Linked DNA regions of Prosthecobacter debontii. The protein of the gene in region 1 interacts with the protein of each later gene in a pairwise test. Links are inferred from orthologs where the notes say so. Each region holds a gene or a part of one and is shown on either strand. Other genes may lie near its edges.

Evidence for each region.
Region 2: the proteins of recA (region 1) and dprA interact in binary tests that used the Bacillus subtilis proteins (3 or more experiments, as listed by UniProt). The link is inferred for Prosthecobacter debontii from one-to-one orthologs.

Annotation. Positions count from the first base shown.
Region 1 is NZ_FUYE01000007.1:225,595-241,147, reverse strand. The notes cover bases 1,034-4,018. They hold recA (recombinase RecA), read left to right. Parts: upstream 1,034-1,969; coding sequence 1,970-3,067; downstream 3,068-4,018. Other genes in these bases: B5D61_RS12465 (LamG-like jellyroll fold domain-containing protein), read left to right, coding at 3,264-4,018; B5D61_RS12475 (hypothetical protein), read right to left, coding at 1,034-1,787. In the rest of the region: B5D61_RS12480 (VanZ family protein), read left to right, coding at 2-442; more of B5D61_RS12475, read right to left, coding at 405-1,033; more of B5D61_RS12465, read left to right, coding at 4,019-7,184; B5D61_RS12460 (ATP-binding cassette domain-containing protein), read right to left, coding at 7,251-9,008; B5D61_RS12455 (translocation/assembly module TamB domain-containing protein), read left to right, coding at 9,110-10,645; B5D61_RS12450 (ROK family protein), read right to left, coding at 10,660-11,796; B5D61_RS12445 (hypothetical protein), read right to left, coding at 11,895-12,335; B5D61_RS12440 (potassium transporter Kup), read right to left, coding at 12,342-14,225; B5D61_RS12435 (hypothetical protein), read right to left, coding at 14,520-15,143; B5D61_RS12430 (GH25 family lysozyme), read right to left, coding at 15,236-15,553. UniProt on the Bacillus subtilis protein: Multifunctional protein involved in homologous recombination, DNA repair and competence.
Region 2 is NZ_FUYE01000005.1:122,124-137,506, reverse strand. Bases 7,458-10,272 are described here. They hold dprA (DNA-processing protein DprA), read left to right. Parts: upstream 7,458-8,222; coding sequence 8,223-9,323; downstream 9,324-10,272. Other genes in these bases: B5D61_RS09220 (glycosyltransferase family 4 protein), read left to right, coding at 9,420-10,272; B5D61_RS09230 (hypothetical protein), read right to left, coding at 7,966-8,208; B5D61_RS09235 (acyltransferase family protein), read right to left, coding at 7,458-7,921. Outside these bases: B5D61_RS09265 (redoxin domain-containing protein), read right to left, coding at 1-314; B5D61_RS09260 (phenylacetate--CoA ligase family protein), read right to left, coding at 374-1,648; B5D61_RS09255 (ROK family protein), read right to left, coding at 1,784-2,686; B5D61_RS09250 (SDR family NAD(P)-dependent oxidoreductase), read right to left, coding at 2,683-3,480; B5D61_RS09245 (DUF1501 domain-containing protein), read right to left, coding at 3,663-5,063; B5D61_RS09240 (L,D-transpeptidase family protein), read left to right, coding at 5,258-5,962; more of B5D61_RS09235, read right to left, coding at 5,963-7,457; more of B5D61_RS09220, read left to right, coding at 10,273-10,709; B5D61_RS09215 (NfeD family protein), read left to right, coding at 10,788-12,230; B5D61_RS09210 (SGNH/GDSL hydrolase family protein), read right to left, coding at 12,237-12,926; B5D61_RS09205 (enolase-like domain-containing protein), read left to right, coding at 13,050-14,507; B5D61_RS09200 (glycoside hydrolase family protein), read right to left, coding at 14,518-15,383. UniProt on the Bacillus subtilis protein: Protein that helps load RecA onto ssDNA during transformation. Binds cooperatively to circular ssDNA, is able to bridge different segments of DNA. Favors the loading of RecA onto SsbA- or SsbB-coated ssDNA and formation of RecA-DNA filaments.

The DNA.
Region 1 (15,553 bases):
CATGACCTCAGGATTCAAGGGTTTCATCGCCAGATTGGCGTCTTACACGGGGATCTGGTGGTTCGGGTTAATTGCATGGGCTCTGATACTGTTCTTGCTTTCAGCCCGTAGCACTTTACCCCCGGGGCCTGAGATCCCGTATCAGGACAAAGTCATGCACTTCCTTTATTTCAGTGGAGGAGGCTTTTGTTTTTCAGCCGCCCGCCTAGGGGTGCTCACTCCGCTTCCACGCCGTTGGCGTTGGTGGATGCTCGGCACAGCATTTGGCATCGTGATCGGGGCTCTGGACGAATACCATCAGACTTATACCCCAGGTCGTAGTGGCAATGATGTGGGGGATTGGCTGGCCGACCTGACCGGTGCAGGTGCCGGAGCTCTTTTGGCTTGGGTGCTCTTTTCCTGGCTCAGACGCGGAGAGGCCGCCGCTCAACCAACTGTGTGAACCGCGCCGAAGCGATCACGAGCGGAGTCCAAAATAGCAAGGGCTCGTAACGAGCCACACTCATCAGCTTCCACACGCTGTCACCATCGAACAGTAGTCCTCCGAGACCAAAACCCGCCAGCAAGACCCACAGGGACTCCCCTCTCCGGGCCAGATGATAAGCGCGATGGAGTGCCCACACGACCAAGCTCATCAGCGCCAGCAGCGCCAAAAGACCACCATGCACCAAGGTGTCCCAAAACACCCCGTGAGTATGTTCTGGATACCAGTGTAAAGAGCAAGACCAGCAATCGTTATCGGCCCACATCCCCTTCCCAACCAGCCAATCTTGCCAAGAGCTGAGGCTGTGGAGGACTGCGCCATAAATCAAAAAACGTCCGTTATCAGAGCGCTCCATGGCTGCCTTGATAGGGTTGGCCTTGACGACCCCATCTCCATATTGAGCGACGGCTGTCTGAGCATCGACAATACCCAGGCGATTGGAGGCATCCTTGGCCGCCAAGAAGGAAAGCACCGGAGCAAATGCCTGAAAGAGACACAACACAGAGACCAGTAGAATCAGTGGGCGTTTCGCTTGGCGCCAACCCACGGCGATCAACAGGGCCAGATGACCCCACACCAAAGCCATCAGCGCGCCACGACTGAGTGTCAGCAGCGTCGCAACGTACAAAGGCAGCACGGCTAAAATCCAGCGTTTAGGATTAGAATGCTCCCGTTGGGTGTCCCATGCCCCAATGGCCCAGCAGAGGGCGAAGCCAAAGGTCAGCCCTGAGCATACCGAATTCCATCCTCCATAAACGAGGCAGTTCCGCAGGCTAGCTCCAAAGACTCCCTCAGGATGAATGGTATAAAATCCCACCAAACTGCCGCAAGCCGCCACCGCCGCCATGGCGACCAGGGGACGTCCCAGACTGAGAATCACCCCAGGTAAACGGGCCACTTGCCACAACGTCAGTAGAAAGCCCAGGAGCAAAAAACTGTTTCCCCAGCCCACCCAAATAGCAGAAGGGGATTTGCCTGGGGAATCAAGAAAAGTGCTACGCAAGAGAAGTGCTAAACCCACCACGACCACCCCCTGCATCCAGCGATCTTTGCGCAGAGCCTCACTGACATCTTCATGACCACCAGCCAGGAGCCACAAAACCGCCAAGATTAACCCCCAAGCAAGCTGGAGCCATTGATTGTGCAAAACGAAATACCCCCCGAGATAACCCGCCATATTCGCGAGCAACAACGACCTCCTCAAGGTAGGCGTTGCCACTTGCTCACCCGCTAAAAGCTCGGGAGAGCCTGTCAGCCGCCATGTCGTAGCACCGACGGCGGAAGATGGCAGAGGTTCTGACATAGGGGATCGCGGCGGAGACTACGCCTAATTTGCAACTTCGCCAACGGTTCCTACCGATGACCTTTCTGACTGCTTGTTTCTTCACACGCTTGCTGCTTAAAATCCCGAGTTTTTGGTAAAACTGCTTTACGATACGCTTAAAATGCTCCAACTGTTCGCCAGAACATCTATTTGATCCTCTCATGGCTAAATCTCCCGCAAAAGAATCCTCGTCCGAGTCCAATACCAATAAGATTGCGGAAGCGCGCGCTCGCAATCTGGACCTCGCCATTCAGCAGATCCAAAAAGACTATGGGGAAGGAGCGATCCTGCGCATGGGGGCAGAATCCAAGACGGACATCGCCGTCATTCCCACAGGGAATCTCCTCATTGACCAAGCTCTGGGCGTAGGCGGTTTTGCCCGCGGCCGTATCGTTGAGGTTTACGGTCCTGAATCCTCCGGTAAAACGACTCTCACGCTTACCGCCATTGCTCAGGCACAAAAAACCGGCGGCCTTGCGGCTTTCATCGACGTCGAGCACGCGCTTGATCCCAATTACGCACGCCGTCTCGGAGTCAAAATGGACGAGCTTCTGGTTTCCCAACCGAGCTCCGGTGAAGAAGCCCTCCGCATCTGCGAAACGTTGGTGCGCTCCAATGCACTCGACGTTATCGTCATCGACTCCGTCGCCGCTCTGGTAACCCGCCAGGAACTGGAAGGTGACATCGGTGACTCCACCGTGGGTGCTCAAGCACGACTGATGAGCGCTGCGTTGCGTAAACTGACCGCCATCATTTCCAAGGCTCGCACCTGCTGCATTTTCACCAACCAGATCCGTGAGAAAATCGGCGTGATGTTTGGTAATCCGGAAACCACCCCAGGTGGTAAGGCCCTGAAGTTCTACGCCAGTGTCCGTGTGGATATTCGCCGAATCGGGGCGATCAAGAGCAGCGACGGCACCGTCACTGGCAACCGCACCAAGGTAAAAGTGGTGAAGAACAAGCTGGCTCCTCCTTACACCGAAGCCGAGTTCGACATCATGTACAATGAGGGCATCTCCAATGTCGGTTCGATGCTCGATCTGGCCATGGAGCACGACATCCTCCAGAAACGTGGGTCCTGGATCAGCTACAAAGGCACCCAATTGGCTCAAGGCCGCGATGCTGCCAAGGAAGCCCTCAAGGCCGATGCCAAACTATACGAAGAGATTGAAGCCGCAGTGAAAACCAAACTGGATGAGAAAAACGGCGTCACTAGTGGTGTCTCCAGCAGCAGTTCGGATGATCCGGCAGCGGAATAAACAAACGCCTTTGCTCGAGGCTTTAGCTTGGGTGCATACCCTCAACAAAAGGCTTCCTGAATCAATCAGGAAGCCTTTTTGTTTGGGTTAAAGGGAATAGCAGAAAACTCCTGTACTTTTGATTACAAAAGTACGGGGTGGTGTTGCGTTTTGTTCTCCTAACTCCCCACGGTGAATGCCATCATCCAGCCAGCCCATGCCACGCTTCATTTCTTCTTTGTGTCTGCTCCTCTACCTCGCAGGATCTGTTTTGACGGCACACGCCGCAGATGATCTGTTTGATCGCAGCAATCTCGCGGCCTGGTGCATTGTCCCTTTTGATGCAAAAAAGCGCGGCCCTGAGGAGCGCGCGGCCATGTTGGAGAAAATGGGGCTGCGAAAATTTGTCTATGATTACCGCGCCGAGCATGTGCCGCAGTGGGATGATGAACTGACTGCCTTGAAAAAGCATGGCATTCAGCTCTTCGGCTGGTGGTTTCCGACCACACTGAATGATGAAGCGCGTCAAACCTTAGCGCTGTTTCAGAAGCACGGAGTCAAACCGCAGCTATGGGTCAATGGCAACGGCGGCTCGATCTCTGTTTCAGATGAAGCCGAACAAAAAGCTCGTCTAGTCAAAGAAGTGGCGCGGCTCAAACCTATCTGCGAAGCCGCAGCGCCAGCAGGCTGTCAGGTGGCTTTATACAACCATGGCAATTGGTATGGAGAGCCCGAGAACGCTATTGCAATCATTGAAGCACTGAAAGCAGAAGGCATTCGCAACATCGGCATGGTGTATAACCTGCATCATGGACACGATCACTTGGATCGTCTGGAAAAACTGCTGCCGAAGATGCTGCCACACCTCCTGTGCCTGAATCTCAATGGCATGGATATTCAGGGAGATCAGAAGGGCCGTAAGATCCTACCGCTCGGTGTCGGGACCGAAGATCTACGGGTGCTGAAGATGATCTCCTCCAGCGGTTACCAAGGCGTGATTGGCATTCTGAATCATACCCCTGAAGATGCCGAAGGTCGCCTTCTCGATAACCTGGACGGCTTGAATTGGTTACTCCCCCAACTGGCTGGAAAGGCGGCGGGTCCGAAGCCTCAATACCGCACTTGGAAAGAAGTATCGGCAAAGACTCCCCAATCGGCTTCACATCCAGATGTTCCCCAGCAGCCCCAATCCGTGCCCTCGCTCAACGCCGACTTTGGCCAAGCGATGAAAGGTCGATTGGTGCTCGAAAACAAAGACGCTTATCGCACACTTCCCATCAGCATCGAGTGCCGAGTCAAGTTGGATAGTTCCACCGACTTCAACGTTTTGGTCGCCTGTGATCCAAAATCTTCCTCGGATCATTGGGAGCTCTACAGCTATCGTGGCAGTGGCGTCTTCAGCGTCTATCTCCCTGGCCGTGGGGGCGAATTCAAAAGCAAGGTTAACATCTGCGACGGCAAGTGGCATAACCTTGTTGTCAGCATCGATACCGAGTTGGTTCAACTCTATGTGGACGGTAAATCCGTCTTGGAACAGGCTCCTGTACCTCTAAAAGGCGAGCCGCAGCCGGGAGAGCTTGTCGTCGGTGGTTTAGTCGAAGGCGGAATCGGCTGTGATGGCATCATCGATGATCTTCGCATCTCCCGCGGCCCCATGAAACCTCGGAAAGGCGAGCTGCCTCGTCAGCGCATGGATAACACCTTGGCTCTTTGGGATTTCGATGACCTTTCCGCCCTCACGGTGTCGGTGCCTGATCCAGCCCCCTTTAATCCTGAGCGGAAACCTCTGCGTGAGGCTGATCATGCTCATTGGCAGCACTATGTGAATCGGGATCGTGTCTTCGACTACTACAGCAAACAAGCCCTGGCATTCATGGGCAAGCCGCTACCTGAGCTGCTGCCTGGGTTCCCGGGTCTGGACGGTGGGCAGCAAGGCCATTGGGGCAATCAGAATGACCAAGTCACCTGGAAAGACGGTCGCTTCGCGGCCGCAGATCTCGGTTCTGTCTTCAGCACCGTTTTCAAAGGCGCAGGCCTCACGGTCAACAAAAGTGTTTGTGTCCGCTACGATGATAAGTCTGCGGTTTTCGATCCTGAAACCTTATCGTTTCCGCTCGTCTGGACAGGTGGGTTTGTGAAGCTCAGCGATGCTCGTCACGGATTCATGGGCGGCGGTCAAATGGAGGGCCAAATGTTAACCAAGCAAGAAGGCACAAAGCCCGCTGATGCCCGTTATCACGGTTTTTACCGGCATGGCCAAAAAGTTATTTTCTCTTATTCCGTGCATGGCAAAAAGCACCTCGTGTCATCACCGGACTCGAAGGATGAAGATCTCGCTCCGCTGACTCAGGGAGGTCCCTCTCAATGGCCCCAATGGTTAGAAACAAAGGGCGTGAGAGACCAGGACGAACCCTTCGCGACAGATACCATCACCATCCCATTTGAGAATCCCTACGGCACACTCTTCTTCATCAGCGGTCACGACTTTTTTAGCGATGGCAGTGCGGCCATCAGCACCATGACCGGTGAAGTATGGCTCGTCCGTGGATTGGATGATTCATTGCGGCACGTGCGCTGGAAGCGTTTCGCGACGGGTCTGCATCAGCCGTTAGGCGTGAAGATCCTTCAAGATAAGCTGTATGTGCTCGGACGAGATCAGATCACCTGCCTGCATGATCTGAACGGTGATGATGAAGCCGACTTCTATGAATGTGTGACCAATGCTCAAGAGACCTCTCCTGGCGGCCATGACTTCATCACTGGCCTCGATGCCGATGGTGAAGGGAGCTTTTATACAGCCTCTGGCAATCAGGGCATCCTGCATCTAAAAGGGGGACAGGCACAAGTTCTGGCGACAGGTTTCCGCAATCCTAACGGAATTGGCTTGGCCCCCGATGGCACTGTCACCACCAGCGTGCAGGAGGGAGACTGGACCCCAACCTCCTCCATCTGCATGGTCACACCAGCCATGCGCACGCTTAGTCCGCCAGCTCATTTTGGCGCCAATGGCCCCCATCAGGGACAACCGGTGATGCAACCGCTGGTCTTCCTACCACGAGGTGAAGATAACTCTTCCGGCGGTCAGTGCTTCATCACTCAAGGGCCTTGGGCCGAGCTGAAAGGCGCTGGCAATCTTGTGCATTTCTCTCCTGGGGCAGGCTCCGCCTTCCTTGTGCTAAGATCCACGGATCCCCAAGTTGGAGGCGCGGCTTTACGTATTGCCGGCAGCTTTGATTCGGGTGCACAAACCGGACGGTTTCATCCGAAGGACGGGCAACTTTACGTAACCGGTATGCAGGGCTGGGGCTGCTACACACCGCTCGATGGATGTTTCCAAAGAGTTCGTTATACCCCCACAGGCAAAGTGCCGGTCCCCATCGCTCATGAGATTCGGAAAAACGGCATTCTCTTGCGATTCGATCAGCCTCTGGATGTGGATTATGTGGGCAAGATCTCCCACCACTTCGCTCAATGCTGGAACTACAAATACAGTGCCGCCTACGGCTCGCCCGAATACTCCGTGCGTTATCCAGATACTCCTGGTCACGACCCCTTGGCCATCAGTCAGGTGACGCTGCAGGATGAAGGCCGAAGCCTGTTTGTGGAGATTCCAGAGATTGTCCCAGCGAGCATCCTGCACCTGCATGTGGGTGTGTCCACAGAGCGTAGCCACGATCTTTTCATCCGCACGGGAGGCATGATTTTGACTCATGAACAACGCTCGACCCAAAAGGGACCAGGTAACCGCTGGGCGAAAGGTGAACTCGGCCGCGAAATCATCGTGGAAGCCGCTTTGGGTCTGCAATTCGTTCAGAAGCAACTCACCGTCAAAGCCGGAGAGAAGCTCACACTGACCTTCAAGAATCCAGATGTGGTGCCGCACAACTGGTTGCTCGCCAAACCTGGCTCACTGCAAAAACTTGGGGATAAGGTGAACCTCATGATCACCGATCCTCAAGGCCTGGCCAAACATTACGTTCCGGAGTCGGATGATGTCCTGGTTTACACCGACATGACCCAGCCGAAGCAAAGCTTCACCATCCATTTCGAAGCCCCCCAAGAAAAAGGTGACTACCCTTATCTGTGCACCTTCCCAGGCCATTGGATGGTGATGAATGGCGTGCTGAAAGTGGAATGACGATCTCCACATACATCGGCCCTGGCTTCTTCGTTCAAGAGTTAGCCAGGGCAGGATGAAACAGCCTCACTCCCACTGACTGTTCCGGCTTCCCACATAGGTCAGGCAGAGCCCGATGATCACGTGGGCGAGCAGGACAAAGCTCGCGAGCTCAGGAGACACCAAAGAAGTGTCGGTCACTTGCTTCACGGCTTCATAAAAGGCAGTGTCGCTCATGCTGCGGAGGCTGCCCGACCAGGACCAAAAGGCGGCAATGAAAGGATTCACCGCGCCTTCCAGCCAACTCGGCAGGCTGAGAACAGCCCCTGAAAGCGGGAGCTGAAATCCGACGAGGTAGATGCTGAGGATGGTGGCTTTTTCGGGGGTGCGGCTGAGTGCGCTGATGCCCAAGCAGATGCTGGTCATGGCGGCGGAAGCGAGCACGAGCAAGACGAGCTTGATGATGAGATCCCCAGGCAGCCCCCCCACGACCATGTCCACGAAGACCCCCATCCAAAGACTCTGCGCCAGAACGAATACACCGAGGAAAAGCACCTTGCTCATCACATAGGCGGTCGTGCTCAGTCCCCCGAGCTTTTCACGCTCGAGGATCAATCGCTCTCCAGCAATCTCTCGGGCCGCATTGTTACTCGCCATGAGGGTGACGAGGACGACTTGCAGCATGATCAAGCCACTGACGATGCTGCCTGCATTGAGTTGATCGAGCTGGTGCTGGGCCTGCCGTTGCATCTCATAAATAATGTCCGCATCCTGCCGCTGATTGAGCTGTTGGAGGGGCTTGATACCATCCAGAGCGAAGATCACCACCAGCAGGGGGAAACCAAAAAGCATGGCGAGGTGCAGCCACACCTGACCTCGGTCCCGGCGGAAGATCGTCCACCGACGATGCAGGAGACTGAAGACTTGGCTGAACAACCCGGGTAGTTCCTCAGAAGCCAGCTGCGGGGCATCTTTTTTGTCGGGCTCTTCCGATTCGGGCGCTTTGTCTGCAGGCAGACTATCCTCCTTCTTCTCCAGCAGCATCTCCTCGTAGTAGCTGCGCTTCTTCTGCCATGACTCGTGCCAGGCTTGGGCCTCTCGCTGGGTGAGTCGGCGATAAACATCCTCTGGGTGCTCCACCGTAAAGTAGTGATTCAGCAACCGTGGCGGACCATGATAAACGAGGTGCCCTTGATACATCACCAGCACACTATCGAAGGCTTCAAGACTCGCTAAACTGTGGGTGACGTTGATCACCAAGCGCCGAGGATTTTCTCGGGACAAAACACGCAAGAGTTCCGTGATCTCCTGCTCCGATTTAGGATCGAGACCACTGGTCACTTCATCACAAAGCAGCAGACAAGGATTGGTGACCAACTCCAAAGCCAGCCCAAGCCGCCGCTTTTGACCGCCGGAAAGAACCTTCACACGACGGTCTGCCAACTCGGTTAAACCGGTCACGGCCAGGATTTGATCCAACCGCGGCTCGAAGTCGTCAGTGCCTGGCAATTGTGTGCGTAGTGCCATGCTGCTGGCCACACATTCCTCCACGGTGAGGAGATCATGCGCCACGCTGAACTGTGGCACGTAACCCAACTCTCCCGGATGCAGATCTTCCTCTTCCTTGAGGTCTTTGTCCTCCCACTTCAGATCGCCTGCTGTCTGCTCCAAGATGCCCGCGACAACTTTGAGCAGCGTGCTTTTGCCACATCCTGAGGGACCTACGATGGCCATGAGATGGCCTTGCGGCACTTTCAGGCTCACTTCGCGGAGTAGATGAAGGCTTTCCTGCTCTGAGGCCGGGGGGGCGTCCACTTCCAAACCGATGTTGAGTGCTTCGAGCATTTCTCCTTATACCGGGAAAGCGGGTGAAAATGGCAAGTGAAAGCATGGCATCTTGCACATTTTTTTGCGTTTACATTCGTCTTTGCTGTTATGCTGGCGTCATGAGCACCCGCACTCGACGTCGTTCCAGTCACAGTCCGCGCTGGCTTTTCGCCATCATCGGCGTGGTCGTCGTGGGCCTCCTGGTTTTGCTCCTCATGCCCATGCTGGTGATGAACTGGGTGCGTGGATATCTCCAGGAGGAAGCGTTCCGCAATCAATTGCAGCAGATTTTTGGCACCCAACTCCAAGGCGAGGTGGAGTTATCTCCTCTGAGATGGACCGGCGATGAAGTGACGGCTGCGGAGGCGGCTGTCCAAACTACAAATGGCTGGAAGGCGCAATTGGACGGGCTGCACTTGACCTTGGATTGGAATGCCTTCCGTCAGAGTAAGTGGCGCACGGTCGGCACCAGCGTGGATCATCTAACGCTGGAGCGTTTGCCTGGAGAAGCGGTCTTGACCACTCCGACTCCGGCTGCCTCAGCAGTAGCAGCGCCATCCATTGCCCAGGGCAGTTCCATGCCTGAATGGCTGCGCAGCTACCTGCCGACCCGCGCGGAGGTGGACGGAGTGAAAGTGGCTCGGCTCAATCTGCTGCATCCTGGGCCTTGGAATGTCCGGGATGCGAAACTGCGCCTCGCCCCCTGGCAGCAGGGGGAGACCTCCCTGCAAGCGGTCGCAGAGGGTGGCCTCGTGGAGACACCTCTGCGCTTGCCTGCTCAGACCGTGCCGATCAAACTCAATCTGGACCGGGCTTCCATGCGCCTCAGCCGTGAAGATCTGCATCTGAAAGAGGCACGACTCACGTGGCTGGATGCAGGTGAAGTCACCGCTCAAGGACATTTCCAACCGCATGAAAAGCGCTGGGAACTCACCACGCAGGTGGTGGGCATCCCTCTGCGCGAATGCCTCACCGAGGACTGGAAAATCCGCCTCAGCGGTTTCTTAGCCGGAGACTTCAAGATCGTCGGCTCACCGAATGCTCTGCCCGTGATCACCGGGAAGGCAGAACTCAAAGAAGCCGTGCTAACCGCGTTGCCCGTGCTGGACCAATTAGCGGCTTATACAAGGGTAGAACGGTTCAAGAGACTGATCTTAGACATCGCTACGGCAGAGGTCAAAATCTCTGGAACAAGACGTCAATTCGAGCGGGTGGTTTTACAATCGAATGGCTTGATGCACTTGGAAGGCACCCTCGTTATCGAAGGCGACCAAGTCGATGGAACCTTTTTGTTAGGCGTCACGCCTGAGACACTGAAATGGCTGCCTGGGGCTAGTCAGCATGTCTTTACCGCCACCAATCCGAAGGGTCCTGTCGGCATGTCATGGACTCCTCTGCGGATCACCGGCACTATGCAGGCTCCACGTGAAGACCTGAGTGCACGCTTAGCTGCCGCTGCGGGCCAGGCGCTTCTCAATGCGCCCGGAGAGATCGTCGGGCAGGGCAGTCAGCTTCTACTGTCTCCGCTGGTGGGGCAAGAAGCCGGTGCTCTTCCCGGTCAGGTGATCAAAGGAGCCACTGAGACAGGAGGCAAGGCTCTGGAAACAGGTGTGAAAGCGCTCGAAGGGATCAGCGGTGGATTGTTTGGCCGCTGAGCATCCTGAGTACCTCACACATATTTCGGAAGCCAATGCTCCATGGCTAAACTCGCCGCGCCCAGGGCACCGGCATCGTCACCGAGTTGAGAACAGACCAAGCTGAGCCGGATGTCCTTCAAGGCGGGGGCGATGCCTCGCGAGGCTTCCATGATGGCACTGCAGAAAGACTCTCCCAAGGCCGTCAGTGGTCCATGGAGGAAACAAATCCTCGGGTCCAGCAAAAGCTGCACGCAGCCTAAGACGCGGGCAAAGTCCGTAATGACGTCATCCCATTGCGGATGCCGCTCAGACTTGATGCTCAGCATCGCCGTGTAGAGATCCTGCGGCACAGGGGCAGTCTCTGCAATACCGGCGAGGCGGCGATAGGTCATCGGAGCGCTGAGCACCCGATGCATCTCTGTCGCCTGTGTGTCTCCAGAGAGCGGCCACGGCCAGAGCCCAATCTCACCCGCCGCATAATGGGCGCCTTGAATCAAGCGGCCCCGCTGGACACAAGCAATGCCAAAACCGCTGCGTGGCCCCACCACGACATAGTCACTGAGTTCACGGTGACTGCCGAACCACTTTTCCGCCAAAGCGATGGCTCGCAGGTTGCTTTCCACCGTGACCGGAACTGACAACTTTTCCTCGAGAAAGCTCTTCAACGGGATGTTTTCCCATCCCTTGATAAAGCTATAACGGAGAGCGATGCCGGATTCGGTATTGACCAGCCCAGGGGCACCGACACCCAGGCCTAGCAAAGGAGTGGATTGTCGGCTGCAAAGGCGCGCCAAGACCTCCATCAGATGATTCTTCGCATCTGCGGCATCCATGTTCTCTGGCAGAGGCAGCGTTTCCGCGTGAATAACTAACCCCGCAAAATCCACGCCGACGAGCTGAAGACGATCCGCATTGAACTCCACGCCAGCAAACCACCCCGGATTACTGCGAATGCTGAGTCGCCTTTTCGGCCGCCCCATCAGACCATGATCAAGACCCGACTCGTGAAGATGCCCAGTGGCGATCAATTGATCCACATAGATCCCCATCGTCGATGCCGAAATGCCCAAGGCACGCGCTAAGGTTGTTCGCGAAGTGGCCCTGCCACTGCGCACCTGAAGCACGGTGGAAGCCAGCAACTGACGGAGGTCCGAGTTTTTTTGACGCATGACTTGCGGGGGGAGGTCAAGTGAAAGCTTTAAAACTCCCTGTCAGAAAGTCAAAAGCGCATTCATGATCAATTTCTGCCCTTAGGGCGGAAAATCCATCATAGAAGACACCCATCCCTAATGACCTCTTCATCCGCAACATCCTCATGAATTCCCCGGCGGATGATTTGTTCCGTTAAACCATCTAGGTGAATTTTTAAAGTCGCGCTGAGATCCAAAAACTCTGGCCACAAAGTCTCATCCACAAAGCTCCGCGGTGCCCTCACCATCACTGTCAGCCGACGCTGCCGGGCATAGCGATAGGGCTTCAACGAATACCGTCGTAAGAGCGCAATGAAGAGCTTCTTTGACCAGTCGTCCGTCAGACGGAACCGATGCTCCACGGCAGGTTCTTTCGCCTGCATCTCGTGAAGCTTCCGGGTGATGCGTTTCAGGGCATCCGCCGCCGCCGCCCTTTCTCCGGCCGTGGTCGCTCCAGCATGCAGCCGCTCGATTTTTCTTAGCTTCTCGAGCAGCTCAGGATCGGGTTCAGCAGACATGGCAACTCAGACCTCGAGTTGGATGCCGAGTTCACAGACTTGGCGAGGGGGCAGATCGAAGTAACCCGTCGCCGGGCGTGACAAGCGGCTGAGAGTGACGAACAAGCGCTTCCGCCAATGAGCCATCTTGCCAGGTCCATTGGTCAGCAAGATCTCACGGCTCTGATAAAAGGTGATGCCATTGCGCTTCAGTTTGGTCTTGCCGCTGAGTGCTTGGCAGAGGTCATCAAAGACTTGGGGCGACTCCGCGAAACCATAACACAGCACGACACGGTAGAACTCGTCACAGTACTCCTCGATTTGATAGCGGGCATCTCCACGAATGTGCGGCACGTCTTCGAAGCGCACGGTCAGGAGCACCACTTGCTTATGGAGGGCTTTGTTGTGCTTCAAATGATGGAGCAGCGCCAGAGGCAGCGCGTCCGCACTGGCTGACATGAAGACCCCTGTTCCGGGCACCCGAATGATCCGATCTTTCTGAATCTCATCCACCAGATGCTGCACAGGCAGCTTACCCCGCTGCATGGCCTGGAAGAGAACGGCACGACCATCCACCCAGGTTTTCATAATCACCCAGATACCGGCTGCCACCACCAGTGGGAACCAAGCTCCCTGCATGAATTTTACCAAACTACCCGCCACATAACCTAACTCGATGACCACAAAGACCAGCACGGGGAGGAAAGCCTTCCAAAAAGCCCAGTCCCAGATGCGCCGCGCCACAAAATAAAACAGCACGCTGGTGAGAAACATCTCCATCGAGACCGAAAGGCCGTAAGCAGAGGCCAGATTGCTGGATGTCTTGAATCCGATCACCAGAGCGATGCAGGCCACCATGAGCAGGAAATTCACCTGCGGCATGTAGATCTGACCTCGCACGTCTGGATTGGTATGAATGATCCTCAGGCGTGGTAGATAACCCAATTGCACCGCCTGCTGAGTCAGGGAAAAGACACCGGTGATCATCGCCTGGGAAGCGATGATGGTGGCCGCTGTGGCCAAGATGATCATCGGCACCAGCAGCACAGGCGGCACCAGATGGAAGAACGGATGCTCCAGGGCATCAGGGTCATTCACCACCAGAGCTCCCTGGCCGAGGTAGTTCAAGGTCAGTGCAGGCCAGACCATCAGGAACCAAGACTGCTGAAGGGGCTTGCGACCAAAGTGGCCGATATCGGCATACAGAGCCTCACAACCCGTCACAGCCAGCAGGACCATCCCCATGATGACGATACCATGATAACCGTGGTGGATGAGATACATCACCCCCCAATGTGGAGAAAGAGACTGGATCACCTCTGGATGCTCTAGAAAGCGAAACAAACCTAGACCGCCCAAGGCGAAAAACCAGATCACCATGATGGGCCCAAAAGCGACGCCAATGCGCGCCGTGCCATGCCTCTGCACCACGAACAGCCCCAAGAGGATGGTCACCGCAATCGGCACCACCCAGGTGACAAGATTAGGATTGAGCTGCTTGAGCCCCTCCACTGCAGAGAGCACCGAGATGGCCGGTGTGATCATGCCATCGCCATACAGAAGGGAGGCCCCGAACAGCACCACCAGGACGACGAATCCCATGCTCTTTTTCGAAAGCGCATCCTTCTTCGACCTCAGGAGCGAAAGCAGGGCAAACATGCCGCCCTCTCCCTGAGCGGTGGCATGACTGAGGATCGTCAGATACTTCACCGCCACCATTAGGGTGAGCGACCAAAACATCAGCGAGATCGGCCCATAAACCATCTCCACGCCATGCACGGCGGGGTCGTAACCCGCATGGTCCAAACACTCTCTTAAAGCATACAGCGGGCTGGTTCCAATATCCCCGAAAACGACACCGAGAGCGACGAGGGCCAGCGACCAGTTGTTTGACGTCTTATGTTCAGACATGGAGGAACTCCGAGAACAAACGGAGGCCGTAGAGAGAAAAACCTGATGTTCAGCGATCAAGCCCTAGACCCCTTGGCGGTGCTGTCGGGCGGACATCGTTCAGGTTTGAAAAGGAGGATTGAAAAAAGCTCAGCAAACAGACCGCAGGCAGACAATCCAGCAGGCTGGTGCACAAGGGCACACATCCTCGCCACTAGACACAGAGATTCCGTTCCATCAACTCAACTCTCATCGAACGTGAAGTGAGTCTTTCACGCCTCCGTCGCCATCGATCGATGGCGATAGGCGATTTTCTCAATGCAGAGCGACCGCGTTCGGCGCCGAAGGCAGGAGGGGATCTGCCGCCATCAAAATGGACTGCATCACCTCGGCAGGGCGGATGAATTCGAAGTCACCCGACACCTTGAGAAAATCCGTCACGCGAAAGGTGGTGGCTGGATGGGTGGCCTTAGCCACTTGGCTATTCTGCATGAGGAGAGGTCGGCCTTTGAAGACCGCCTGCTGGGCTGTGATTTCCGCCTCTTCACAGAGAGCCGTTGCACGATCTCCGATGTTCATTTCCACAAACACATGGCCCGTGGCCTTCACTTTCAGCGGTTTGCCTTCGGCGTCTGCCTTCAGGACTTCGATCTGATCGGCCGCCACTCGAAATTGGGAGCCCACATCCGCAGACTGAGCGCTGATGGCCTTGGCTTCATCGAAACCCATCTCCAGCAGTGTCCACTCTGTCATGGACAGTTTTGGCTGCGTGACTTGGGGCTCAACCGTTTGATCTTCAACAGCTTGACGTTGTTCCAGAGAGACCTGAGCCGTCTCCCGAGGAGCGGTGGCACAACTGCCCAGCATTCCCAAGCCCAGCAGAAAGCCCGCCTGCATCAGGGCCTTCAGGTTAGCGATGGGGAGGGAAAGGGAGTTCATACGCGTTCAAGAGTCTTCTACGCGATTCTCCGGCCAAGGTATCTTTAAACCTTCAAATAACTTCAGGCTAGGCTTGGGTATCGGAGGGCGACTCAGTGGAGTTTCAAGCCATGCCGTTGCCAAAAGCTGAGCAGTTCCGCTTGCGAGCCGTTGAAAACATTGCGTTCCAGCGGGCGATCCATGTTGCCAAAGTAGGGGCTGAATCGCCAGGAACCGTGGTTGTACACTTTGGGACGCGAATGTCCCCGCTCCCAGTCCACACCGCCGTATTGCCAGAGGGTCCAGTCAGACCAGACCTTGTATTGGTTCACTAACCCCCGCGGATTTCCTGGCGCGGGGAAAACCGGGCCCGCTCCGCTATCATGGGCATACAGGGCCAACCAGTAAGGCATGCGGCGCAGGCGCGCCTT
Region 2 (15,383 bases), on another replicon or contig:
TTGGCCATGGCCATGCCCCAGTAAGCCATCGCACAATCCTGATCGAGCACCGCCACCTGCCGAAAGGAACGCTCCGCTTCATAATACAAGAAGCCATGAAGCTGCCCGACACCTTGATTGAAAAAGGCCTGGGCTTCTTGGCTCGTCGTCGTCACCGGAAAGCTCACCTTGCCCGTGCCGGGAATCAGCACTGCGGCTTGGCGTGGACCTTCATTGAAGGCTTCACCATGGGCTGAATGGCCGGGTAAGGGCTCAGCGGCATGGCTCGCAGCAAGAGACAGGAAAAGGGACGCGACTAACAGACGGTTGGACATAGGCGACAGGAGACTATCAACGTCGCCACGCTGCCCATTCCTTCCCTACCCTTCTAGAATCAGACCTTCCGCCAGCGCTTGGCTTTGAACTCATGCCGGGGCAGGCTGCCCGGTTCCGCGAGCCGCACCGGGATGCGCATGGAGAAGGTATCTCGCAGCTTGGACTCGATCTGCTTGAGCAGGCTCTTGGACACATTCCCCGGCACCTCGATCAGGAGTTCGATTTCATCCATGGCATCCACCTTGCGCTGCTCCACCATGAACTCTTCCACGTCGCTGAACTGCCGCACCACGGCCTCGATGGCACTCGGATAAATGTTCACCCCACGCAGCACCACCATGTCATCCACGCGGCCCAGCACACCGCCTTCCAGAGTGAGGCGGCCTGCATGCATCACCTTCTTCACCCAGTCTCCGGTGCGGTAGCGCAGCAGAGGCCCCGCCGTGCGCACCAGTGTGGTCAGCACCAGCTCACCCTGCTGCCCGTCCTCCACTTCCACACCTGTTTCAGGGTCCACCACCTCAGCCAGATAAGCTTCTTCGATCACCGTCAGGCGGCCGGGGGTCTCGGTGGCTTCATAGCTCACGGGGCCCACCTCGGTCATGCCATGGTGGTCATAGACACGGGCATTCCAGAGTGCCTCGATCCGGCTGCGCACCTCGGGGATGCTGCCGCCGGGCTCTCCTGCCACGATCACCTTCTTCACCGCTAGAGACTCCAGGCTCACCCCGCTACCCGGCCCGATCAGCTCGCCCAGACGCAGCGCATAGGTCGGCGTGCAACACAGCACCGTCGCCCCATAGCGGGCCATCATCTCCAGGCGAGCTTGGCTGGAAAGCCCTCCGCTTGGCAAAGTCAGGTAATGACCGTTGGCGGCTTCATAAGCGGTCCAGAACCCCAGGAACGGGCCGAAGGAGAAGGCGAAGTAAATCCTGTCCTGCCCCTTCACCAGATCCGCCGCCTCATACACGCGACGCCAGCACGCCAGCATAGCCTCCCAACTCTCCGGCGTATCCAGCCAAGCCACGGGCTGGCCACTGCTGGTGCCGCTGGTCTGGCAAAAGCGCGTGTAAGCCGTGAGCGGCTGCGTCAGATGCGTGCCAAAGGGCGGATGCTCCAGACGATCGGCCAGCAGTTCCTGCTTCTCCGTGAAGGGCATCTTCTGGATGAAATCTTCCACGCCATTCACCGACGACGGTTGCAGCCCTGCGGCGCGGAATTTGCGAGCATAAAAGCCGTCTGCCTCCAGCAGCATCAGCAATAGCCCACGCAGCTTGCGCCACTGCCCCGTGCGCAAGCGGCCACGATCAATCGAAGAACATTCATCAGCCACAGGGAAGCCTTGTCGAGCCGAGGGAGCCGGTCAAATAGAGATGCACCCCGCCCTCTCCACCGGAGCGGTTTTCGCCCATGTCTGCTAGACCTCCCGGCATCGGCCAGATTCTTTGCCACGACGACCTGAATTTCCTCATCGCACCTCCGCCAAGCCGCGCACCGAGCCCACGGGACCGGCATCATCGCCGAGCTTGGCGAGAGCCAAGGGCACCCGATGACCACCGGGACGCCATTCATAGTCCGCAAGCTTTTCCGCCAAAGGTTTCAGGAGACGATCCCCTGCTCCGGTGGCGATGCCGCCGCCCAGGATGATCAGTTCTGGGTCCAGCACATTGATCAGGCTCGCCAAGGCACCGGCCAGATGCTTCACCGACTCCAGCCACACGGCCTCAGCGTGGGCATCTCCCGCCGTCAGCGCCTCCAGCAGCACATGGGTATTGGCATAGCGCCCTTCCCCTCGTTGTTGGATCGTCTTGTTGCCAATGGCTACCTCCAGGCTCCCGGGCGTGCCGTAGAGATCCAGGGGGGCATGCACATCCGTGGAAAGATGCCCCAGGTGCCCGGCTCGACCGATGGCTCCCTTGAGCAAACGACCACCGCTAAAGATCGCGCCGCCGACACCGGTGCCGAGGGTGACCATGAAGACATCCTGACAGCCCTTGGCGGCCCCGGTCCAAACCTCCCCTAGCAGGGCCGCGTGGGCATCGTTGAGCACATGAACCGACCGTTGCAGAAAGTGGCTCCAATCGAACTTCTCCAGACCATGCATGCGGCCCGGCATCCACTCGATGCAGCGCCCATCCGGCCGAGCCAAACCCGGTGCGGAGAGCCCTACTGGTAGTCTTTCCCCACCGGCCAAGGTTTCAAACTCCAGCACCAGCTCTCGCACACTGAGGGCAAAACGAGGAACATCCTCCACCCACTCTCCATCCAAGGTCGGTCGGCTGCGGCTGGCCTGCACCAAACCCGTTTCACGATCCATGAGCACCGCCTTGATATTCGTGCCACCGAGGTCAATTCCAATCGCCAAACTCATGCGCTGCGGCCCTCCGATACAGTCCATCCGCCATCCACGGCGAGCACTTGCCCCGTGATGAACTTCGCCGCCCGCGAGAGCAGAAAAAGCGCGGCTCCATCCACATCCTCCGGCACGCCGATGCGCCCGCCCTCCAAGGGTTGTTTGGCCTGCACAAAACTCATGATCGCCTCATCCCCTGCCGCGCGTTTGGACATGGGCGTCTCCACGAGCGCCGGAGCAATGACGTTCACCCGGATGTTTTGCGGAGCATAGTAGCTGGCGATGGATTTGCTGAATCCGAGAATGCCCGCCTTCGCCGCCGCATAGGCGTGACTGGCAAAGAACTCCGGCGAGGGTGACCACCCCAGCACGCTGCCCATGTTCAGGATGCAACCACCGTGACGCTGTTTCATCAACTGTTTCACCGCAGCGCGATTCGATGCCATCACCGAGGTGAGGTTCAGGTCTAACGTATAACGCAACCCCTCATCGGTGATCTCATGCAGCGGCCCATCCCCACGCGAGCGACCACTGCCCCCCGCCACATGATACAAGGCATCCAAACGACCAAAGGACTCCACCGCCAGAGTCACCGCTCGCTCAGCCGTCGCTGGGTCACTGGCATCTGCCGCAAAACCGCGAGCCCGCTTCCCCAGTACGTCTAACGCCGCCTGTACATTGGTTTCACTCCGGCTTGTCACCACCACGCAAGCCCCCTGCTCCACGAGCGCCTGGGCCGCAGACAGCCCCAAGCCCGTGGTGCCGCCCATGATCAGGACCACCAACCCCTCAACATCATAACGCACACTCATGTACCCTCAGTATCCAGGCTTGAAGCCTTAGGACAATCCTAAACTGTGCGCCCCTCCCTCTAAGGCGGGATGGGACAAGTGATGCGAGCACTCTTGCCCGCAATCCAACCTCGAGGGGGGTCCCCCCGGAGAAAGGTTCGTCATTTGGCCTTCCTTGCGGCCAAAAGTGGCCGCATCACTCTTCAAGCCAAAATCTCCTTCACCACATGGCCGTGCACATCCGTGAGGCGGAAGTCGCGGCCAGCGTGCCGGAAGGTGAGTCGCTCGTGATCCAGGCCTAACAAGTGGAGAACGGTGGCATGCAGGTCGTGCATGTGGACTTTCCCATCCACAGCTTGGAAACCGATTTCATCCGTAGCTCCGTGGGCGAAACCCGCCTTCACCCCGCCACCCGCCAGCCAAACAGTGAATCCGGCGGGGTTATGATCTCGCCCAGTGCCATTGCGCTCCGCATACGGGGTGCGACCAAACTCACCGCCCCACCAAACGATGGTGTCTTCCAGCAAGCCCCGCTGTTTAAGATCTTCCAGCAGACCAGCGATGGGTTTATCCACAGCAGCGGCGTGATCACCATGCTTGGGCAGATTGCTGTGCTGATCCCAGGCCGGGTTGTTAGAGTTGTCGCCGTAGTTGACCTGGATGTAACGCACCCCTTGCTCCGCTAATCGACGCGCCATGAGGCACTGCCGCCCGAAGTTATCGGTGACTTTCTCCCCAATGCCATAGAGCTGGAGAGTGGACTCGGATTCTTGAGCCAAATCCAAGGCATCCGGGGCATTGTTCTGCATGCGCCAAGCCAATTCATAACTTTGGATCACGGCCTCGATCTCGGTGTCCCCAGGGCGCATCTGTTGAGCATGAAGAGCGCCTAACAATTCATACTGTCGCCGCTGCTGCTCGGGTGTCCATGCTGTGTTGACGATGTTTTTGATCTTGGCCTCCTGGCTGGGCAGACCACTGCGCCCGAGCGGGGTGCCCTGATAGCGAGCTGGTAGAAAGGCATTGCCGTAATTCCGTGGGCCGCCATTGCCTAGGCTGGGGCTGATGGTTACAAAGCCTGGCAGGTTTTCATTCTCAGAACCGAGTCCATACATGACCCAAGCTCCCATGCTGGGACGGATGAAGCTGGTGGTGCCTGTATGGAGAAACAAGGTCGCCGGGCCATGTGCAACACCTTCCGTATGCATGCCATGGAGGAAGCAGAGATCATCCACATGGCGATTGATGTGCGGAAAGAGATTGGAGGCCCAGCGTCCGCTTTCGCCTTGCTGGGCAAATTCCCACAGGGGTTTCTTCAGTCGTTGGGGTGAGCCCTTGCCCGTTTTTGCGACCGTGCGAGGATCGGCAATATCAATGATCTTTTGATCGTCCTTCAGCAGTCGCGGTTTGTAGTCATAAGAATCCACGTGACTGACCCCACCCTGCATGAAAAGAAAGATCACGCGCTTGGCTTTGGGCACATGATGCGGCTGAAATCCCACGCCGCCCGCAGCCCATGCCTGCCTCTGAGCCAAAGCAGATGCGGCAAGATACCCGAAACCACAGCCCGTGGTCTGAAGAAAGGAGCGTCGGGAAGGGAGCATAGGCTTAGAACGTGGGTGCCAGGGGATTTTTTACCAAAAGCCAGCTCCCGCCGTCAATGTCCTAGGGTGAGGACAGGAAAAAGCGCCGTTTCCGAAGCAGCCTCAGGCGTTTCCATACAACGGGGACTCCTGAAGAGGAAAATTCCAGTCTCGACAAAGGCCAGGGATCGCTTTTTGATCGTTGTATTCCTGCCATGATCTCCCTCTGCCCGCTTGTCCGTCTGAACTGTGCTTTGTTACTGGTCGGAAGCCTTCTCAGCAGTTGCTCCTCTCAGCCCACACCTCCAGCTGCAGGCAGTGCGCCCATCGTAAAGCGCGACAAAGCCTTCTGGAATGGCGATCAAGTGGCAGGCAGTCCACGCATCGTGATTGATCTCTCCGCTCAGCGTATCCGCTATTACAAAGGCGGGCAGCTCGTGGGGCTGTCTCCGATTTCCTCTGGCCGAGAAAGCCACTCCACTGTGACAGGGGTTTTTCGCATCACTGAAAAGGACCGTTATCATCGCTCCTCCCTCTATGGAGCCTATGTGGATGAGGCGGACAACGTGGTGATGGAAGATGTGGACGTGCGCACGGACATCCGCCCACCCGGCACTCGTTTTCTGGGAGCCAAGATGCACTATTTCATGCGGGTCACTGGAGCCATTGGCATGCATGAAGGCTACCTGCCGGGCTATCCCGCCTCGCACGGCTGCATCCGTCTGCCCACTCACATGGCAGCGGCGTTTTATCATGCCACCCCTCACGGCACACCAGTCGAGATCGTGGGTGATGCCTCCGTGGCGGCCTATGAGCCCCCAGAGGCCACCCCTTCTACACCTCACCAACAGGCGAAGAAGAAGAGCTACAAGCCCACGAAAAAGCGCCCGGTGCCACCAGGAACGACGCTGTATCTGTGATCATTTAAACAGAGGCTCAAACAAAGGCTTGAGGAAAAGCGCCCCTGTAACCGAGAGGTGGTGAGAATCGATGTAAAGTGAGTGCCCCCCATGCTCGACACGGCTGCGTCCCTTCGCACCAGTGAGAAGTTCCATGGGTTCAACCACATGAGCTCCCGCCGTTTTTAAGCGAGGTATCAAGGATTGCATCACCTTATTGGCCACGTGATACTCTTCCATGCTCGTGCTCATGGCGACGGCATCGCTAGGCCAGAGGCCACCGAGAGCTAATGCCTTAGGAACATCGTAAGGTTGAGTTGGCACGTCCAGGACCACCCAGACTTGGGGACCGGCCTCCTTCAATCGTTGCACCGTCTGCACCAATGCATTTTCAAACCTCACTGAGTCCTTGCCTGAACATTCCATCCAGTACGCCGCTAGAATGACATGAGAGGCTTGGGTTTGTTTCAGCCTGGCCAGCACAGCTTCTGCCAGCAATTCCGTCCGCTCATTCAAACCATGACGGCTGCGGCGGTAGAAGCCAAACGTGGGAGAGGTGGCACTGTAAATCGCCATTTCCCCTGCGACCTGATTTTCCTCACACAAACGATCTAAAACCGGCATCAAACTGCGTGCATGGCTATCCCCCCAGAGCATGAGGCGGACGGGTCTGCCCTCAGCACCAAACTGGGGAAACTCACCCTTCTGAGCAGCCTCCAGACCCGTCCAACTCGCCGTTAGGTCTCGATCATCACGACCACGCGCATAGTTCAAAGCCGATTCTGGAATTCGCTCAGGAAGCCCCTGTCCACGCACCAGCCAGACACCAATCATCAAGGAGGTCATGATGGATCCCAGCCCCAAACCAAACACCATTCTCCGAGAGGTGATGAGGCCTTTCTTCCGAAACGGAGTCTCAACCCACTTCCATGAAGCCCAAGCCAACAGCATTGCCGCAACCACAAGTGCTGCACGCACACCGACAGCCAATCCCTCCTTCGAAACATTGAGGTAATGAGCCAACGCCAGAAGGGGCCAATGCCACAGATAGAGGGAATAGGAAATCAGTCCGATACCCACCAAAGGTCGCCAGGTGAACAAACGCCATGTCCAGGAGCGATCTCCTTGTGGCACATTCTCCCCCGGAGCGTGTGCCCAGATTAAACCCGCGGCCCCCAGGCATGGGAGAAGGGCTGCAAGCCCTGGAAAGGGGGTCTCATCCTCGTAGGCCAGCCCCGCAACGAAGATCATCACAAACGAAAGGCTGCCTATCCAATGCCTGATGCGCTTTGTTCGCGGCAGCCATGTCTGAGGGAGGCCTGCTAAAACCGAACCCGTTAACAGCTCCCAAGCTCGAGGGGGTAGCCAATAAAAAGCTGTATTGGCATCTCGATAAACACACACAACGCTCGCCACAAAACTCACCCCCCAAAGCCAAGCTAAGCCCCTAACCAAAGTGCGGCGTGTGGTGCTCATCCCACGACGCCTCTTCAGCCAAGCATGCCCTAATATGAGAACAATTGGAAGAATCACATAAAACTGCTCTTCCACAGCCAGCGACCACAGATGAAGAAGAGGCTTTTCCTCGGAAGCTGAAGAGAAATACCCAGAGTCCTTCCAAAAATAGAGATTCGCGCAGAAAAGCGCCTGAGCGATCACCGATTCCCCCAAGGACGAGAACGCATCCGGCATCAGGAGGAAGTAACCAGCCCCGACTGTCACCAACAGCATCACCAATAAGGCCGGAGCGATGCGGCGGAGTCGCCTTTCCCAAAAACTCACCAAGTCAATGCCCCCCCGATCCAGCTCTTTAAACAGCAAACCTGTGATCAAATAACCTGAGATCACGAAAAATAAGTCCACCCCTGTGTAGCCACCATTAAAACCAAAGTCGGCATGGAACAGAACCACCATCATCACGGCCACGCCGCGCAGGCCATCAATGTCAGGCCGATATGATGAAGATGATGGAAGACTCATTGAACTGGATGCTAGGAGGCGGTGAATCTGAGACTCTCAGTCACTCATTCATTGTCACGCATCGCCCGATCGTCAAAGCGAAGCTGCATCCGCCAGTATGCCCATTCAGTGGCAGACCCGTTCATCCCACAGCCGATCCCGGCTGATGCGCCGATTACGCCATAGCCACTCATCTCCAGTTCGAGTCCAGTGAGACCGAGATCGGACTGGTCAGCGAACCACTCGACAAACTCATGGCGGGTCAGGAAGAAGGATGTTTTCTCTGGCTTGTCACCCGGAGCAAACACGTCATAGTGTTCGAATGACCCGCACTGAAGCCTACCTAGCCTTGAACCTGATCCCCCAGGTAGGTCCGGTGCGTATCCGGCGCTTGATTCAGGCTCTGGGATCTCCTGAGAGCGTGCTATCGGCTTCCGTATCGGATCTGCTCCGGGTGGAGGGCATCGGTTCAGCTCAAGCCGAGGCCATTCATCAGTGGGACCGGGAAGGCCACCTGGAGAAGGAACTCCAGAAAGTCCGACAGCGGGGTCTGACCTTACTGACTCAAGAGGATGATCTTTATCCTCCTCTGCTCAAACAGGTGCATGATGCACCGGTGCTACTCTATGTCTGGGGAGAGCTCCAGAAACGGGATCACCATGCCATCGGTGTCGTCGGCAGCCGTCATGCCACGATCTATGGCATGAATGCGACCAAAAAACTGAGCTTTCAGATCGCCTACACGGGCTACACGGTGATCAGCGGGCTCGCACGAGGCATTGATACCGCTGCCCACGAAGCAGCCTTGGCGGCCAAGGGGCGCACCGTCGCGGTGATCGGTTCTGGCATCGGCAGGCTATATCCGCCTGAGAACAAGGCCCTGGCTGAACGCATCGCCCAGCAGGGTGCCGTCATCAGTGAGTATCCGGTGGACCGGCCTGCTGACCGCCAGACTTTTCCGTATCGCAATCGTGTGGTGGCAGGCTGGGGCAGTGGCTTACTCGTCGTCGAAGCCCCAGTCAAAAGCGGTTCTCTCATCACCGCCCAGCAGGCAGCGGAACAAGGCCGCACGGTCTATGCCGTGCCGGGGCCGATTGATAAACCCACCTCATCAGGCTGCAATCGCCTCATTCAACAGGGGGCGAAGCTGGTGATGGATGGGGCAGACATTCTCGACGACCTGATGGTGCTCTTTCCTACCGCACCCACGGCCCCGAAAGTCGAGCCGCCACCTCCTGCCGTGACCTTGACGCTGGATGAACAAATCCTCTTCAATGCCTTAACCTCGGACGAACTTCACATCGACGAGTTGACCTCCCGCTCTGGGCTGGCCCCTGGCACAGTGAACGTCAATCTGATGCGCCTGGAGATGAAACGCCTCATCCGCGCCCTCCCCGGGCGGCGATATGTGCGCGTAAATTGAGTCTGACCGAGGCTGTTGATTCCAAGGGCCTTGCCGATGCGTATCTCATAGGCTAATCATCGCGCCCCCTTTCTCGTTTCCTGACATTTAACCTTTATGCGCATCCTTCATCTCACGCCCGGAACCGGCAACTTTCACTGCGGAAGTTGCCTGCGAGACAATGCGCTTATCAAAGCGCTACGCGCTCGGGGACACGATGCCTTGATGGCCCCGCTTTACCTGCCCCTCGTCACCGACCGCGAGGTGGCAAATCCCGAGATCGGCATCCGGGTCGGCGGCATTTCGCTTTATCTTCAACAGAAGCTTCCCTGGTTCCGCTATGTGCCGCGTGCCGTGCATCGCTGGTTGGACAAACCGGAGCGCCTGCGCTTTGCCGCCAAGTTCATGGGGATGACCAGCGCCAAAGACCTGGGGGAAATGGCCCTGGGTGCCTTGGAGGGAGAATCGGGTCGTCAATGGCCTGAGTGGCAGCGTTTGATCGAGTGGATCCGCACTGAAGGAAAGCCCGATGTGGTCTCGCTCTCCAACAGCCTGCTTATGGGCCTTTGCCCCACGATTGAGCGTGACTTGGGCATCCCTGTGGTGGTTTCCCTGCAAGGAGAGGATTCCTTCCTCGACACCCTCATTGATCCCTATCGCGAGCAATGCTGGGCCGCCATGCGTAGCAATGCTCAACATGTCTCTCAGTTCGTTGCTCCCAGCCGCTTCTACGCTCAGGTCATGCAGGAAAAGCTGGGGGTCAGCGCGGATAAAATTTCGGTGGTTTACAATGGCCTGGATGCCAATTCCTTCGGCGTCGCTGATCCAGATCCAAACTGGCCGGTGATCGGCTATTTCGCGCGCATGATCCATGGTAAAGGCCTCACGACCCTTGTGGATGCCTTCATCGAGCTCTGCCGCCGCGGCAGCGTGCCACGGGTGAAGCTGAAGATCGGGGGAGCGAAAACCGCCGGAGACGAGAAGTATGTGAATGAACTCCAGAAAAAGCTGCGTGATGCCGGTCTGGAAAAACGGGTGGAATGGCATCCCAATGTCAACTTCTCAGATAAGGTGAAGTTCTTCCGCAATCTCACGGTGATGTCCGTGCCAGCTACCTACGGAGAGGCCTTTGGTCTTTACATCCTGGAAGCCATGGCCAGCGGCGTGCCTGTGGTGCAGCCTGAGCATGGAGCCTTCCCCGAACTCATCGCTGCCTCCGGTGGCGGGGTGACCTGCACGCCCGATGATCCAAAGGCGCTCGCGGACGCACTGGCCACCTTGCTGCAAGATGATCATCAACGCGAACAACTGACCAACCGTGGCCTTGCTGGAGTGCGCAATGAATTCAGTGCTGCCCGCATGGCCGAGCGTTTCGACGCTGTGTTGGCTCAGGTCCGGCCTTCTTAAGCTTTCTTTCGCAAGCGATTCCAAAACAAGCGCGGTTCACGCGTTGCCACATGTGCTGGGCAAGCTATGCTGCGCGCTATGAAGTCGCCCCTGCTCCAGTGTCTGCTGCTTGGCCTCACTCTTCTGATCAGCCTCCAGAGCCCTGCTGTAGGAGCCGAAGCTGAGAGTTACAAGGGCAAGGTCGTCGTCATCCCCGTCGGTGAGGAAGACCTCATTGCGCGGGCTCGATTTGAATTCATGTCCCGCACGCTCGAACGTTGCAGCCAGGAAGGAGCCGAAGCGGTGATCTTCGATCTCGATACTCCTGGAGGGCTGCTATGGGACACGGTGGATCTCATGATGAACGATCTGCAAAAGCTCAAGCCACGCAGCTTTGCCTTCGTCAACAAACGTGCACTCTCCGCGGGGGCCATGATCGCCGTCGCCACCGATGGCATCTACATGGCCCCAACCAGCACCGCCGGTGCGGCAACCCCGATCTATGGAAACGCTCAGGAAATGGGCGAAGCCGAGCGAGCCAAGATGAACTCCGCCACCATGGGCATGGCCCGCGCTGTCGCCAAACGGAAAGGCCATGATCCGCGTGTCATCGAAGCCATGATTGACATGAGTCGCGAACTGAAGGTGGGGGACTTGGAATTGGATACCAAGGAGTCCATCCTCACCCTGGATGCCCAAGAAGCCGTTCTGAAGCTGGATAATGGCAAGCCCGTCTTCGCCAAGGGCATCGTGGATACTCTGGAGGAAATCAAAAAAGCCGAAGGATTGAAAGGATCACTCGTCACAGCGGAGCCGACAGGTTTTGAATCCATCGCCATCTGGGTCACCAAGTATGCAGCCCTCCTCATTCTCATTGGTGTGGCCGGTGGTTACCTGGAGATGCAGACCCCTGGTTTTGGTATCCCCGGTTTTGTATCCATCGCCGCCTTCAGTCTCTTCTTTTTCGGTCACTATGTCGCAGGTAGTTTGGTCGGCCAAGAGACGGCCGCTGTCGCGGCTCTCTTTGTCATCGGCATCATCCTGCTAATCATGGAACTCGCTGTCTTTCCAGGGCTGCTGGTGCCCGGCATCCTGGGTTTTCTCCTTGTCATGGTGGCCCTGGTTTACACCATGTCCGCGTGGGAGATGCCCCCCCTACCTGGAACCACTCCTGGAGAAGGTGAAAGCGGGAACGGATTTGACATCCAGATCTATGCCATCGGTTTGCGTAACTTCGCGTTAGGCATTTTAGGAGCGGGAGTGGTCATCCTCGCAGTATTCCGGTTCCTTCCTCAAACAGGGCCATTTCAAAAACTCGTGCTGGCATCCGCCATTGATGGAGGTGACGCGCTCCCCAAACGTCAAATCGTGCAGGTGGGAGATGTGGGCCAGACTTGCAGTGCTCTGCGCCCCTATGGCACCGTGCAGTTCGGTGAAGAACGCCTGGAAGCCATGGTTGAAGGCGGCTACCTCCTGAACGGAACTGCAGTGAAAGTGCGTGAAATCCAAGGGCCCAAGATCATCGTTGAGCCCTTGGCGTAAAGCTTTCTACTTCCGCTCCTTTGCTAACGCCGCCTTGATCTCCTGCGCCACCTTTTGGGCAAGATACTCAGAGCCGCTATCGTGATAGTGCACATCCTGTGGCTTCTGCATTACCGCAAGTTTAGGGGTGATCCAGGCATTGAGATCATTGACCGTCACTCCGTTTTCCTTCATCACTTTTTCAGCGATCTGATTGTATTCCGCCACTTGGCCAAATTCACGAGGTGGGATGAGCGGGCCTTGCGGGATCGGGGTAATGGAGGCCCAGATCAAGCGTGCCCCCGTTTTCTGCATCCGGGCGACAAGCTTGCGTAGATTGGCCTCATAGTCAGCAGGCTCCACTTGGCGCTTGCCATCCGGCATGATCTTCAGATCGTGAATTCCCCAGTTGAAGTGGATGACATCCCAGAGGCCAGAGCCTAGCCACTTCTCCATGTTCGCCACACCATTCTTTGTGGGACCACCGTTTTGGGGGATGCGATGCACATTGGCGAAACCTTCCAGCAGCTTCCGTGTGGGCAAGGTATATCCCATGGAAATGGAGTCACCGATGAGCAACACACGAGGCAAACCCGGCACGTCATCGACCGGCACCACTGAAGGATGCGGAGCTGACTTCTTGGGTGCCGGGTCGGCAGCGTGAATCAAAAGACTGGCGGCAAAGGGCAGCGACAAGAGCAAATGGCGGAGCTTCATCCGCACAGCTTGAGAAAGACCGGCCCGTTCTGACAAGTCAAAACCGCACCCTCGAAACAAAACCTCGGTCCATGGACAAAAAGATGTGAAAGCACCCGTCATCCAAGCTCTTTTGTTCATGCCATGGAATTCCAAATCCACGAGATCCACTTCCACGTTCTGCCGATGCGCACGCGCTTTCCCTTCAAGTATGGGATCGCCAGTCTGAGTGCCCTCCCGCATCTCTTCGTGAGTGTGACCCTGAGCGTTGATGGCAAAACCGCACAGGGCCTTGCCAGTGAAGGTTTGGCCCCCAAGTGGTTCACCAAAGACCCAACCACCAGTTGCGAGCAGGATCTGGCCGAGATGCTGGCTGTCGTTCAAAACGCGTCTCGCATCGCTGAAAACGCGGCCATGCAGCCGATTCGTTATTTCCCCTGGTGGCAGGCCCTCTATCAGGAACAAGCTCGCTGGGCTGGCGTGAAACAAATCCCCTCTCTACTGGCCAATCTCGGAGTCAGCCTCATGGAAAGAGCGGTGCTTGATGCCCTCTGCAAAGTAGCACAGACACCTCTGCATCGTTGGCTAACCAGCGATGCACCCGGAATTGATCTGGGTAAAATTCATGAGGAACTGCGGGGCATCCAAGCCGCCGACGTGCTGACTTCCAGCCCGGCCGACCAAGTCGCAGTGCGTCACACTGTCGGCTTGGGTGATCCACTCCGCGCTAGAGACATTCCTGCGGAGGAGCGTTTGGACGATGGTCTTCCTCAAGGTCTGGATGAATCCATTCGTACTTACGGGCTGCGTTACTTCAAGATCAAAGTCTGCGGTCAAAAGGAGGTGGATTTGCCACGGCTGCGCCAGATTACCGCTGTGCTCGTGGAAGAATGCCCTCAAGGCTTCAAAGCCACCTTGGATGGCAATGAGCAATTTCAGGTACTGGCTGCCTTCCGCGAGTTTTATGATGCACTCAGTGCCGATCCATCTCTAGCCCCCCTGTTTCAAAACCTGTTATTCATCGAACAACCTCTGCATCGAGCGCATGCTCTGGCGGACGATGTAGAAGAGGCCATCGCTGGCTGGAAGGATGGACCCGGCATCATCATTGATGAAGCCGACAGTTCCGTTAAGGACCTCCCTCGAGCTTTGAGCCTGGGATACAGCGGCACCAGTCATAAGAATTGCAAAGGCATCCTCAAAGGAATCACCAACGCTGCCTTGATCCAAACACGAGCCGCCTCCGCATCCCGCCCACTCATCCTCAGTGGCGAAGATTTGGCCAATGTCGGTCCGGTAGCCTTGCTGCAAGATCTGGCCATGATGGCGACGCTGGGCATTTCTCATGTGGAGCGCAACGGGCATCATTACTTCCGTGGCTTATCCATGTACTCGCCTGAAGTGCAGCAGGCCGTATTAGCCGCGCATCCTGGCCTCTATGACGCCCATGCCAAGGGCTTCCCGACGCTCGCCATCCAAGCCGGACAACTCGATATCCGCAGTATCAACGCAGCACCGTTTGGTTGTGGCATCGAATTGAATTTGGAGAGTCTAACGCCTCTGAATACATGGATCAAGCAAGGCGGCATGGCAGCTCTTTAAAACATCCCGCTCAACCCATCCGCACATCCAGATAATCCAGCGTCACAGGTTTACCACTCTGATGGATAAACTCGAAGGTGTTGTGACCATTCTTCAATAAGGCCGCAGGCACCTTCCAGGCACGCAAGGTTTCAGGCTTGCCTAACAAGGACGGATAAGGGTTCTCAAAAGGTTCGCTCACATCATCATGGGGACTCAATTCGGTGCCGTTGCAGCGCGCCAGGATCACCCGACCTTCTAAGCGGGCATCGGCCTGGAGGCGAAGTCTTCCCTCTCCTTTCCAGCCCCCGGTAGGCGGAGCCATATCGAGCTCAAACCGAGTCTGATTCTTCTCACGTAAGCCACGAGGTAAAATGGGGGGACGCACATACGGATTGTTCCACCCGGTGGCCAGGAACCAATGCTGCGCTTTCTTGGCCAAGGGCGCAGGATCACCCAGTTTATTCAAGACCTCGAATGGAGGCTCAGCGAAAGGTCCACGTCCAGGTCCCCCATGCTCGCGATAGTAGGCAAAATTGAAGAGGCTCACACCATCCGCCCCTCGAGCGTAGCCCAGATGTGCGGTGGTTTCATACTGCTCCGGTGTCGCCCGGCGGAAGGTAAAGGTGTCATACCCAGGCACCAGCCGAGTGCCGTTGGCGATGGAATGACACATCTCGACATAGAGTGACGCAGGCTCAGGCACGAGGGCTCGAATCTCGGCGATCTCCATTTGCTGAGTGGTGAAGTAGCTGGCGGAGATGTTCACCATATCCACGCCCGCAGCAACGAACTCGGGTAGGTTCAGCCCGAGCGCATCCAGCCCTTTCAGCAAACAAGGAACCCGCACACACAACCAGCGACGGCGCCCGCCACGTGCGGTCCGGTCCAAGACCT